4 regions of the Neobacillus sp. Fa239 genome follow, and region 1 is predicted to be linked to each of the others. Evidence: riboswitches for the same ligand, from Rfam matches in the RefSeq annotation. Region 1 holds a riboswitch; each other region holds the start of a gene.

Region 1 (3,252 bases):
GCCAAGCCGTGCTGCTAAACTTTCATCTTTTACAACGGCAAGACCTGCGACAACATCGCTATGTCCTGATAAAAATTTTGTGGCACTGTGAAGCACAACATCCGCACCAAGCTCCAGAGGTCTTTGTAAAGCAGGTGTTAAAAATGTATTATCAACAAAGGTTAAGGCGTTCACTTCTTTTGCCAATTCAGAAATCGCTTGGATATCGGTCACTTTTAATAAGGGATTTGAAGGTGTTTCCACATAAAAAGCTTTCGTATTCGGCTGAATTGCCTGCTTTACTTGATGTATATCAGTCATATCCACAAAGGTATGTTCAATTCCGTAACGGGTTAATACTTGTGTTACCATTCGGAATGTACCGCCGTACACATCCTCGGTAATCACGATATGGTCGCCAGCTGAAAGCAGCAGGAACGCTGTTGAGATCGCTGCCATTCCCGATGAAAAGGCAAATCCTCTTGTTCCGCCTTCAAGTTCAGCAATCACCTCTTCCAATGCTTCCCGCGTCGGGTTCAAACTACGACTATAGTCATATTTGCCAAACTGATCAATATCAAATTGATGAAAGGTGGATGCGTGCTGGATCGGCACACTGACAGCACCCGTAACTGCATCAATTTTATGCCGATTATGAAGGAGCCTCGTTTCAAAACAATATGCTTCGTTTTCCATTAAACTCTCACTCCTTCTTTAATATTGGCAAATGCTAGCTCCAAGTCGTTAATAAGGTCTTCAGCATCCTCTATTCCTACAGAAAAACGCAATAAGCGATTGCAAACTCCTGCTGCAATTCGAACCTCTTCCGGAATATCTGCATGTGTTTGCGTGGCAGGGTAAGTGATAAAGCTTTCAGTCCCACCAAGGCTTTCAGCAAACGAAATCAATGAGAGTCCTTGCAAAAATGGATTGACCCATGTTTCCTCTTTTAAACGGAAGGAAAGCATTCCCCCTTTTCCGGGGTATAAAACATCAGTGACGCCTTCATGCTTTGAAAGGAATTCTGCTACTTGCTTAGCATTTTTTTCATGCTGTTTCATTCTAAGTGATAATGTTTTCATACCACGCATTAACAGCCAGGAGTCAAATGGACTGAGAACGGCACCTGCTCCGTTATGATGGAAGGCGAGCGCTTCACATAGATCTTTTCCTTTAGCAACAATGAGGCCTGCAAGTACATCATTATGGCCACCCAAATATTTGGTCGCACTGTGGATGACAATATCAGCACCAAGCTTGATCGGTTGCTGCAGAACAGGAGTATAGAAAGTATTGTCAACAATCAGCAATAATCCGTGTTTCTTGGCGATTTTCGAAACCTCGACAATATCCGATTGCTGCATGAGGGGATTCGTAGGAGTTTCAAGAAAGATGGCCTTCGTTTTAGGGGAAATCTTACTTTCAATCTCACTAGGACAACATGTATTCACATATTGACATGCCAATCCCCATTTTTTGTAGCCTTGCTCCAATAATCGGTACGTTCCACCGTATAAATCTTCACTAACTAGCCATTCATCCCCTGATTGAAATAAAGAAAGAATTGTAAGGATAGCTGCCATTCCCGAACTGCAGGCAAAACCTTGATCCCCGTCTTCCAAATCAGCAATCGTCTTTTCAAGAAGCTGTCGTGTTGGATTTCCTGTCCGTGAATAATCAAACCCTGTTGATTGCCCGATTCCTTCGTGGCGGTAAGCTGTAGAAAAATAAACAGGAGGATTCACCGTTCCTGTTACGGTTTCACTGCGATTTCCAATCTGAGCAAGCTTCGTTTCAATTTTGTACATTTCTAATCACTCCTCCTAGGTATCTAAAAAATTACTTTTTTATTAATTCTCCATAGTCTTATGTCTTGTTGATTCATCGCAGTAATCCGTTAAAGGGACAATATAATAAAAAAGCCTTCTATAAGAAGAAGACTTTTGTCAGTGTGACTGGTTCGTCATTCTTCTTATCTTGCAAATTAATTAATAATTTGCAGGACTTAGCACCTTTTCAATGAACAAGCCATTGAAGGTTGCTGAGGCGTCAAAGGGCCATTCCCTCAACCTCTCTTGATAAGAAATAAATATTTAGATTATTTATAAAATTTACTACAAATTGCGTGGGGTGTCAATTTGTTTTTTTAAAAATAAGAATTTCCGGTCAGAAAAAATAAACTAATTTATTTCCAATAAACTAGTTGACACCAAATAAAAGAGATGATAATTTTGATATACGGATTGTTCTTAATAAAGAACCTAATGATAAACAAAGCGATAAGTTTAGTAATATCTACTCGTTCATTTATCTGAAAATCAAGAGAGATTAATTTATTATTATAATTCTATGGGTAATTGTGCATTTGGTGTTCTATTTAAAGAACCTATTAATAAAGTTATAATTATAATTTCAAGATGAAATTTATAGCATAAAGCATGTAGAAATATACATACAGGCTTGTAAAGTTTGGCAGGAGGAAAAGATGAGCGCTATTGCTGGAATTTATCATTTAAACGATGAACCTATAAATCTTGAACATGGGATGCGAACGATGAAGGAATTGGAGAAATTCCCTGCAGATGATGTTCAAACATGGCATAGTGACAAAGTCTTTCTTGGCTGCCATGCCCAGTGGATTACCCCGGAATCCATTGGAGAAAAGCTTCCGTATTTTGATCAGGAAAGAAAGTTGGCCATAACAGCAGACGCAATTATTGATAATAGGGAAGAATTATTTGAAAAGCTACAAATTAAGAAATCCAAACAAAAATTAATAACTGACAGTGAGCTTATTCTACTTTCCTATGATAAATGGGGTGAGGATGCTCCAAAGTATTTAGTTGGAGATTTTGCTTTTGTGATTTGGGACGAGAGAGAACAGAAACTTTTTGGTGCTAGGGACTTTTCTGGAGCTAGGACACTATACTTTTATCGCAATCAACAATATTTTGCGTTTTGTACAGTCATATATCCACTATTATCTTTTCCTAATATAAAAAAAGAATTAAATGAAAAGTGGCTTGCAGAATATCTGGTAATTGGCGGAATGATTGACGCAGTTGATGCCTCAAAAACTCCTTATAAAAATATTGATCAGATTCCTCCGTCCCATAGCTTTACAGTTAAGAAAGGCAATATTAATTTAACTAGGTATTGTACTATGACTCAAGGGGTAAGGTTGAAATTAAAGTCAGATGAAGATTATATTGAAGCTTTTCAGGAAGTATTTCATAGAGCTGTTACGTCAAGGTTGAGGACTTATCGTAAAGT
Region 2 (3,252 bases), 2.1 Mb from region 1:
TAGCTTTTATTCATAGACATCCTTCCCAAAGAAAAGGGATGAAGATGCAAAGTATTTGGAATAATGCCTTCTTTCTTAACATCAATCTGATTCCAACTTATTGGCTATATTTAAATAAAGCATATGGATACACAAAGGAACAATACCTAAGTGATATGTCCAGAAAAGTTAAAAGAGACATTCAGAATCGAATCAAACGAGCAAAAGCAAAAGGTGAGGAGTATTTCACACCTCACCGTGTCCAAAAGATGCAAAATGGCTGGAATGCATCCTCTTGATTAAATTGTAACATTTGGTAAGCCGTATGCCTTAATAGGGCACGTACGGTTTGATAAGGGGGAAGCCTTGAGAAAGGTTTCCCTACTTTATGCTTGTTGAGCTAACGAAGCAGAATAGTTGAACAAGGAAAAACAAGATTTATATTGAATTTTAGAAGAAAAGACCAATGTAATAGGTGAATAAAAATGAAAATAATAGTAGTCAAGTATATTAAAGAATTAGAAGATGGTTATATTGTAAAGTTTAATTCGCCATATGGCAGTGCCGAAGGAAAATGGGTTGGAACTAAACCAATATTGAATTTCGAATATTTTATAGAGATTGATATTCCAGGAATTCTGGAATGGGGAAAGCAAATTATTGATATTGATGAAGAAATTAGCCAAATAACAAGTGATGATAATCATATTTATTTATCAGGAGTATTGGAATCGGTTGAATCTGATGGATTTTCAGTCCTGAGAATGGGAAGTAACATAGTCATTTTCGAATTAACTGGAAACAATTATCCTATTGGTTCATATGTAAAAATTGCAACAGAACAAATTTCGTTGTTTGATACCAAGATATAGATACTTCTTATTAAGCTATTCGAGTGCTTGTGGTTAAGAACGGGAACGCTGCGGCAATCCCTTTTTTATTGGACTAAATGGCAGGTTAATTTAATAGGAAGATATCGTTAATGAAAACAAAAAGAAAAGGAGCATCTATTAATCATAATTAGATGCCCTTTTATTACCTGTTGGAAATCATTAATATTTCAAACTGACACACTTGCAAAAAATTCATTATGGATTGCTGCAACAGCTCTTTTTTCATCATGAGCCTTCACGCCAAATACTAAACTTATCTGAGATGGTCCTTGATTCATATGTATCATTTCAATATTAATTCTTTTTTTTTCAAGAGCCCTCGTTGCTCTGGCAATGCTGTCGACATTATGATGCTTTTTTCCTCCGATAAGCATAATTAAAGCAAGATTACGTTCAATAGTCACTTTATCTGCCGAAAGTTCCGTACTAATACGTTGTATTAGTTCACTTTCTATTATCTGATCTAATTGATTTTCATGTAAAACAAGATGAAGAGCATCAACCCCCGTCGGTATATGCCTATAATAAAGTTGAAAATCTTCAAGGATCTGAAGCAGCTTTCTTCCAAACCCAACTTCTTTATTCATTCTATACTTGTTGACATAAATACTACAAAAATTATTTTCACTGGAGATTTCGACTACTGGTTCAGTTTTATTATCATAAGTATTAGTCATTTTAGTACCTGAGACTGCAGGTTGAGTTGTATTTTTTAAGTTTGTTTTTACTAACGTATTTGATGCTAATGAACTCTCTCTAAAGTTTACACCCTTCATCTCATCGTCCCCTAATAGTCATTAACTTTTTATTATTTCCTCGTTTATATTACAAACACAAAAAAACCTCTTCTATAATAAATAAGAAGAGGTCATAACTATTGCATTCCTCCCCTTATCTTCCAGAAATAATTCTGTAGAAATTGGCACCTTTTCAAGTAAAACTTGAAGGTTGCTGGGCTTCATAGGGTCTGTCCCTCCGCCACTCTGGATAAGAGTTTTTAATATTCGGACTTTAATTATTTATAATAATATATCAGAAGGATAATTATTCGTCAATCCTAAAACTAGTACATTGGTAAGAAATCATTTGATAAAATGCGTATTGCCCTTGTTAAACTAAAGGGGGCATTCCTTTAACAAGGGATGCTTAATTTTTTATTCGAGTAAAGGGGCAGGATAACACAAAAAAGATTAAAGGAATCAGTTCAATAGTTCTGCTTGATTTGAATTTGAATATTATTAAAGATACGTTAATTACATTCTTTCTAGTGATCATATCAAGCGATTATATAACAGGGGGAAAAATTTATATGGATAATGTATTAAAAGTATCATCAAAGTCAAATCCGAATTTAGTTGCAGGTGCAATTGTAGGTGTATTAAGTGAAAGAGGAAATTCAGAGATTCAAGTGATTGGAGCTGGTGCTTTAAATCAAGCGATTAAAGCCATTGCGATTGCAAGAGGATTCGTAGCTCCTAGCGGTGTTAATCTGGTTTTTGTTCCTGCATTTACAGATGTTTTAATCAATAATGAAAATAAAACAGCAATCAAATTAATTGTAGGTCCTAGGAAAAAAAGATAGATCTGCGTTGAGAAGATCAATAAAAGAATTAAATAAAAAAAAAAACATTCACCTAATAATATATTAGCTTGTTGTTCTAACGGGTGCTTGTGCGGCCGAGCATAGGTCGTATCATATAACGGGTGGGATTCCCGCCGAGTAAGAACTAGCCATTCGCTCGTAGCGAGTCTTGGAGGGCTAAAGGTAACTTTAGTCTTTAAGCGTAGACAGTTAGGTGGAGCAGCCGTCAAGGCTGAGAATCTTATGGAGTGAAAGTCTCCTGTCATCAATTGACCGATTCGGATGACTAGCATATCCAATGCGTGGGGAGGTAACGAACTACGTTCTGCTTGGAAGTAAAAGTCACGGCGGCCTATTCTACACAGAGAGAAAAAGGTCGGAACAGTCTGTGTGGCGAGCAAACACAGAGGCCAGAAGGATTTAACGAATACTGCAATCCCGAAATCTACGCCCCTCTAAGAAACTGTTCGAGGGATGTTTTGCATAGCCTCGACCTTTGCCTAACGGGGGAAGACCGATGTCTTACGGGAAGAAACGGTCAAATGCACCGTAAGAGCAGCCGGGGTATGGGTTCTGGCATCTGTGGAAAGATTCTCAGAGATAACGACGGGAAGGTCCTACTTCAAATTGGGAAGGTACTAACCAATAAAGACCTATCATATAAGAGGCTAATAGAAAATGGTAGGATGATTTAGGACTGGCGCATGAGGTCGTAGTAGCGATGAGGGAAGGGTAATGCCTTCTTAAGTGTAAGAAAATTGCACTTCCATCAAGGTAACACCTATGTTGGAGCGAAGG
Region 3 (3,252 bases), 1.9 Mb from region 1:
TTTAATTGCATGACATTGATTAAAATGGCCTGCAAGTTCTTTTGCTTCCCGGTAATACTGCTCCATTTTCGCGATCCTTTGATCAAAATAAAAATCTGCACTAATTATATACGGATAAAGGCTGATTAAATCCCCACCATGACGCCTTTTCCAAACTTTCGATTCCTCAATAAAATCCTTTTCTCCTGCCAGAATCGCCCCTGCAATTCCGCCAATTCCTTTATAAAATGACACATACACACTATCAAACAGACGACAAATTTCAGCAGCTGACTTTTCATAGTAGGGAAGAATTTCAAATAACCTTGCACCATCCAAGTGTAATTTGATTCCTTTCTCATGACAATAAGCCGAAATCGATTCCAGAGCTTCATAATCTGGTAATTGACCGCCAATCTCACGCTGGGGCAGTTCAAGCAATAAACAAGCAATATCCTCTTTAAGCCCAACAACATCTTCTAATTGAATTAAACTGTCTTGATCAGCAAGCAAAATCGGTTCAATATGATGCAGCTCTTTTAATCCGTCCTCTTCATGGATTTCCAAATGGCATAACGGATGGTAAGCGACTTTCTTTATTCCTTTTTGATCACACCAAATTCTTAAAGCAATTTGCTGGGCCATCGTACCACTAGGAAAAAATACAGCTGTCTCCTTCCCTAAGTAATCAGCCATCTTCTCTTGGAACTCCTCGATTATTTTTCCTTTCCCATAGATATCGCTTTCCTGCAAACCATCAAAATCATTGAAAGCTGCTAGTAATGTTTGAATGTCTCTTGGGTCATGCCCGACCACTTGATACGTGGTTTGCTTAAATGCTTCTAATAATGGATTTTTTTCGTTCATGTGAATTCTCTCCCTCTAATAAGACAACCTATAGATTAAAAATCGTTCATTTGAATTATGTTCATATAAATCCGGCAATATAACTTCCTGTTTGAATTCAAAAGGGGTTTGATTTTCCAGAAAATAAATATAATCCTCTGAAGGGTAATATAAAACCAGTTCTATCTCCCGATGGGACTTCTCCACAGAAAGTAAGATATTCTTTATGATTCTCATAAAAATTTGGATGGTAAATGGATTAAAAAAGTAAAAGCAATTATCTAACGATCTAATTTCATACTCTTCCGCCAAGCAGCAATAAAAGTGTATTTTATTCTTGGCATCAATGTGTTTCTTAAGATAATTTTTTTGATTTTGGACAGCCTCTTGATAGAGAGCCTGGTTCATTTCAATGCCGGTCACATTGGCATTCCATAAATAATGAATATAAAAAATTAAACGTCCTTTACCACAGCCAAAATCAACGATATGATCACTGCTTTTCAATTCATATTGGTGAAATAAGGTTTCAAGGGCACTATAAGGTGTCGGCTCGTAGCGATGATAGTGCAATGAGGTTATAAATCCCTTTTGTTCTCCTCCCGTTTTGATATTCAGCACTCCATCTAAAAACTTTTCTTTCATTGCTTGACCTCTATTCAGGTGAAGTAGGATTCTATCTATTATGATAAATGATTTTTCTGAAATAATGCCAATAGATTTACTAAAAATTAAAAAATCATCAATTGAAATTAAAATTATCGGATTACTAATATTTTTTTAAAATAAAAAGATTGACAATAGTTTAATAATTTATTAACATCATAAATAAGTTAAAAACAGCTGAATAACTTATCCAGAGAGACTGAGGGACAGGCCCGATGACGTCCAGCAACCTTCATTAATGAAAGGTGCTAATTCCTGCAGAGTGACTTCATTCTGAAAGATAAGGTTGAGATAGAAAAGCCTCTTTCTGATTGAAGAAAGAGGCTTTTTCGTATATAGGTGCAAACAAAGGGGATTGATATAATGCTTGTTTTAGACGATGTACATAAAATTTATGGAAAAGGCAAAGAGAAAAAGGTAAGTGCCTTAAAAGGAATTAACCTTCGCGTTGAGAAAGGTGAAATTTTTGGTGTGGTAGGATTCAGCGGGGCAGGAAAAAGTACACTGATTCGTTGTGTAAATCTGCTGGAACGGCCATCTTCCGGGAAAGTGCTCATCAATGGAGTAAACCTTTTATCCTTGGCGCCAAAGGATTTACGCAAGCAGCGTAAAAAGATTGGCATGATCTTTCAACAATATAACTTATTAAATTCGAAAACGATTTTTCACAATGTGGCGATGCCGCTTATTTTAGAAGGCACACCTAAAAATGAAATTAAAGAGAAAGTCACAAAATTACTAGCATTTGTTGGCTTGGAGGATCGGATGAATCATTACCCAGATCAGCTGTCCGGTGGTCAGAAGCAAAGAGTTGGAATTGCCCGCGCGCTGACAACTGACCCTGATATTCTCCTATGCGATGAAGCTACATCGGCACTTGATCCAAACACGACCGAAGCCGTTTTAGAGTTATTACGAAAGGTACGAGATGAATTTGGCGTAACCATTTTAATGATTACCCATGAGATGAATGTCATCCGTGATATTTGCGATAAAGTTGCGGTTATTGAAGACGGGACCATCGCGGAGCAAGGATCGGTCATCGACGTGTTCACTGAGCCAAAAACAATGATCGCCCGAAGCTTTGTGAGGACCTTCTTAAACGATAATATTCCAAAGTCCGTACAAAAATTAATTAATGAAAGCAGCCAGTCAAGCTCCCATGGCATTTACCGAATTATTTTTAAAGGCAATTCAACCAATGTCCCATTAATCTCAAATACGGCAAAGCACTTTTCAATCGATTTAAATGTTCTTCACGGGATGGTAACAGAGCTTCAAGGTCAGCCATTCGGAAATTTACTTGTTGAATTCAAAGGTGATAAAGAAGAAATTCTTCGCGCCGTTCAGTATATTCGAGACAATGAAGCTGTTATTAAGGAGGTGTCTGAAGATGCCATTTGATTGGTCCTGGTTCTGGCCAGAGTTTTTAAGTTCAATTGATCAAACACTTTATATGGTCGTTGTAGCTCTGATTATTTCGGTCATTATTGGAATTCCAATAGGTGTGATTCTGGTAATTACAAGAGAGAACGGCATTTTGCAGAATAATATTCTATTCAATATTCTTAATGTCATTATTAATATCTTTCGATCCATTCCATTTATTATCTTAGTAGTGGCAATTATTCCATTTACTAGATTAATCGTGGGAACTGCAATTGGCACCACCGCGGCAATCGTACCGCTCGTGCTCTATACGGCCTTTTATATTGGCCGATTAGTAGAGAACTCCCTTCTCGAAGTCGATAAAGGCACTAT
Region 4 (3,252 bases), 110 kb from region 1:
CTTGGAAGTATAGCCGCTTAAGAAGTGATACATGGCTTGTTCCTTTGTCAGTTTAGAGATTGGCGGCAATACGCCAAAGGCATCTGCAGTCAAGAATACGATCGTGTTAGGATGACCGGCAATGCTTGGAAGAATGATATTATCAATCGCTTGGATTGGATATGCTGCTCTTGTATTTTCCGTTAATGTCCCATCATCGTAATCAGCGACCCTTGATTCAGGATTGATGGTCACATTCTCTAATACTGTACCAAAGCGAATGGCGTCAAAAATCTGCGGTTCCTTTTCCCTCGTTAGGTTAATGCATTTCGCGTAACAGCCACCCTCGATATTAAAGACACCGTTAGCCGACCAGCCATGTTCATCATCGCCAATGAGACGGCGGGTAGGATCGGCTGATAGAGTCGTTTTTCCTGTTCCGGATAGCCCAAAGAAAAGGGCCACATCGCCTTCTTGCCCTACATTGGCTGAACAATGCATCGATAAAATATTATTTTCAGGAAGCAAATAGTTCATGACAGAGAAAATAGATTTTTTCATTTCTCCTGCATACTCTGTACCGCCAATTAAAACAGTACGCTGTTCAAAAGAGATGATAATAAAAGTTTCGGAGTTTGTCCCGTCAACAGCTGGGTTCGCTTTAAAGTCAGGCACAGAAATAACCGTAAACCCTGGATCATGGGATAACATCTCTTCCTCATTCGGACGAATAAATAATTGATGGACAAACAAATTATGCCAGGCATATTCATTTATTACTTGAATCGGAAGCTGAGTCTTTTTATCAGCACCAGCAAACCCTTTAAAAACAAAAATCTCATTTTTATCTTTTAAATAGTCTAGAACTTTATGATAAAGGTTTGTAAAAGCTTCTTCGGAAATGGACTGATTGTTTCCCCAGTCGATTTTATCTTTAGTGGATTCCTCAACAACAATAAATTTGTCTTTTGGTGAACGTCCTGTATATTTTCCTGTGGAAACCCGGATGGCACCGGTTGAGGATAAGGTCCCCTCATTGCGGAGTAAAATTTTTTCAACAAGTTGAGGTACGGATAACTGGGTCTGGACATGGCTTTCACTCAGTAATTGTTTTAACCCGTTTGGAATATGAACTGAATTCATTTTAAGAATCCTTCCTTTTTTAAGTTTTTTAAATGATCTCTTCTTGGTAAAAAGTATAACACATTTATTTTAATAGTCTATACTAATTAATAAAATAATTGACTTCAATACCACAATTATAAAATTAGGCAAAATTAATGATAATTTACATAGGATTATGCTTCTTTTATATGAAACAATGCGAATTTAGTATGAGTGATTGGGCAATTTTTAATTAAGATTCTTTTCAAAAAAATTATTGACATTGTTCGACAGCGTGGGGTAAGATTGAAAATTGAACGGATACTCTCTTATCCCGAGCTGGTGGAGGGACAGGCCCTATGAAACCCAGCAACCTGCAACAACGAAAATGATCAACAACGGAATTGCTTTATTATTCCATCACATTTTCCGAGCAAAGGTGCTAAACCTGAAGCAAGGCTTGACCTTGGACGATAAGAGTGAAAGGCGCGCAAATCTTTTGCTTTCAACCTTTCCTCATAATGGAAAGGTTTTTTGTATTTTGTGCAGTTAATTCGCTAATCATTTATTTCCATTGTGAAAATACACTAGGGATTGTTTTTCATAAAAACCCCCTATTAACTTCATACTACTAAGGGAATGAGTTCCGTATCATATTATTTCATTTTTAGGAGGAATTCAGATGTCAACAAAACGTCGTTTGTTTACTTCTGAATCAGTAACTGAAGGTCATCCTGACAAGATTTGTGACCAAATTTCTGATTCGATTTTAGATGCGATTTTAGCCAAGGATGCGAATGCCCGTGTTGCGGCAGAAACTTCCGTAACCACTGGTTTAGTCCTTGTAGCAGGGGAAATCACAACTTCTACTTATGTGGATATTCCAAAAATTGTCCGTGAAACGATAAAAGAGATCGGATACAATCGTGCTAAATACGGCTTTGATTCTGAGACTTGTGCTGTATTAACCTCTATTGACGAACAATCAGCTGACATTGCGATGGGTGTTGATCAGGCACTTGAAGCTCGTGAAGGTCAAATGTCTGATGAACAAATTGAAGCAATTGGTGCAGGGGACCAAGGTCTAATGTTTGGTTTTGCTTGTAATGAAACAAAAGAGCTTATGCCTCTTCCAATTTCTCTTGCACATAAGCTTGCCCGTCGTTTAACAGAGGTTCGTAAAGAAGAGATTCTTCCTTATCTGCGTCCAGATGGTAAAACCCAAGTAACGGTTGAGTATGATGAAAATGATAAACCTGTACGGATTGACACCATCGTAATCTCTACTCAGCACCATCCTGAAATTGCCTTGGAGCAAATTCAACGCAATCTAAAGGAATATGTTATTAATCCGGTAGTTCCAAGTGAACTAATCGATGAAAACACAAAATATTTCATTAACCCAACAGGCCGTTTCGTTATTGGCGGACCACAAGGGGATGCCGGCTTAACAGGACGTAAGATCATCGTTGATACGTATGGCGGATATGCTCGTCATGGCGGCGGTGCATTCTCTGGTAAGGATCCTACAAAAGTTGACCGTTCTGCGGCATATGCAGCCCGCTACGTTGCAAAAAATATTGTTGCAGCCGGACTTGCAGAAAAGTGTGAAGTACAGCTGGCTTATGCAATCGGTGTCGCTAGACCGGTTTCCATTTCGGTTGATACATTTGGTACAGGGAAAGTAAGTGAAGAGGTATTGGTGGATTTAGTAAGTGAAAACTTTGACCTGCGTCCAGCGGGTATCATCAATATGCTGAACCTTCGCCGCCCAATTTACAAACAAACGGCTGCATATGGTCATTTTGGCCGTATTGATGTTGACCTTCCTTGGGAGCGTACAGATAAAGCAGACAAGTTACGTGAACAAGCTTCTAATCGATAATATAGCAGGGAGTTGCATTTTTTCATGCAGCTCCCTTTTTATTTGACTAAGGATTCTAAAACAGGTGAAAACTGGATAATATCTTAATTATATTGGAATTCCAGATTGGGAGTGTTGGGTAATCATGTGTGGTTTTATTGGCTGCGTTCATGAACAAACGCAAAGCTACCGGGAAAATCAAAAACATCTATTTAAAAATATGAACGATATCATTACCCATCGTGGCCCGGATGATGATGGATTTTATTATGACGAGCATATTCAATTCGGGTTTCGCCGCTTAA

The links. Region 1 has a riboswitch for S-adenosylmethionine ahead of ACZ5XR_RS22620 (methionine biosynthesis PLP-dependent protein). Riboswitches for the same ligand answer to the same signal wherever they lie in the genome.
Region 2: another riboswitch for S-adenosylmethionine. It lies ahead of ACZ5XR_RS11860 (ACT domain-containing protein); the one in region 1 lies ahead of ACZ5XR_RS22620 (methionine biosynthesis PLP-dependent protein).
Region 3: another riboswitch for S-adenosylmethionine. It lies ahead of ACZ5XR_RS03255 (methionine ABC transporter ATP-binding protein); the one in region 1 lies ahead of ACZ5XR_RS22620 (methionine biosynthesis PLP-dependent protein).
Region 4: another riboswitch for S-adenosylmethionine. It lies ahead of metK (methionine adenosyltransferase); the one in region 1 lies ahead of ACZ5XR_RS22620 (methionine biosynthesis PLP-dependent protein).

Annotation. Positions count from the first base shown of each region.
Region 1 covers NZ_AP041611.1:4,556,994-4,560,245, reverse strand. The annotation lists gene metC (cystathionine beta-lyase) at 1-675, opposite strand, end outside; gene ACZ5XR_RS22620 (methionine biosynthesis PLP-dependent protein) at 675-1,787, opposite strand; SAM riboswitch class I at 1,949-2,064, opposite strand; gene ACZ5XR_RS22615 (lasso peptide isopeptide bond-forming cyclase) at 2,465-3,252, shown strand, end outside.
Region 2 covers NZ_AP041611.1:2,468,885-2,472,136, forward strand. The annotation lists gene ltrA (group II intron reverse transcriptase/maturase) at 1-278, shown strand, start outside; gene ACZ5XR_RS11855 (hypothetical protein) at 465-851, shown strand; gene ACZ5XR_RS11860 (ACT domain-containing protein) at 1,040-1,648, opposite strand; SAM riboswitch class I at 1,761-1,866, opposite strand; gene ACZ5XR_RS11865 (stage V sporulation protein S) at 2,182-2,454, shown strand.
Region 3 covers NZ_AP041611.1:701,874-705,125, reverse strand. The annotation lists gene ACZ5XR_RS03265 (threonine aldolase family protein) at 1-846, opposite strand, end outside; gene ACZ5XR_RS03260 (methyltransferase) at 862-1,470, opposite strand; SAM riboswitch class I at 1,675-1,778, shown strand; gene ACZ5XR_RS03255 (methionine ABC transporter ATP-binding protein) at 1,855-2,895, shown strand; gene ACZ5XR_RS03250 (methionine ABC transporter permease) at 2,885-3,252, shown strand, end outside.
Region 4 covers NZ_AP041611.1:4,447,738-4,450,989, reverse strand. The annotation lists gene pckA (phosphoenolpyruvate carboxykinase (ATP)) at 1-1,122, opposite strand, end outside; SAM riboswitch class I at 1,410-1,563, shown strand; gene metK (methionine adenosyltransferase) at 1,766-2,968, shown strand; gene asnB (asparagine synthase (glutamine-hydrolyzing)) at 3,093-3,252, shown strand, end outside.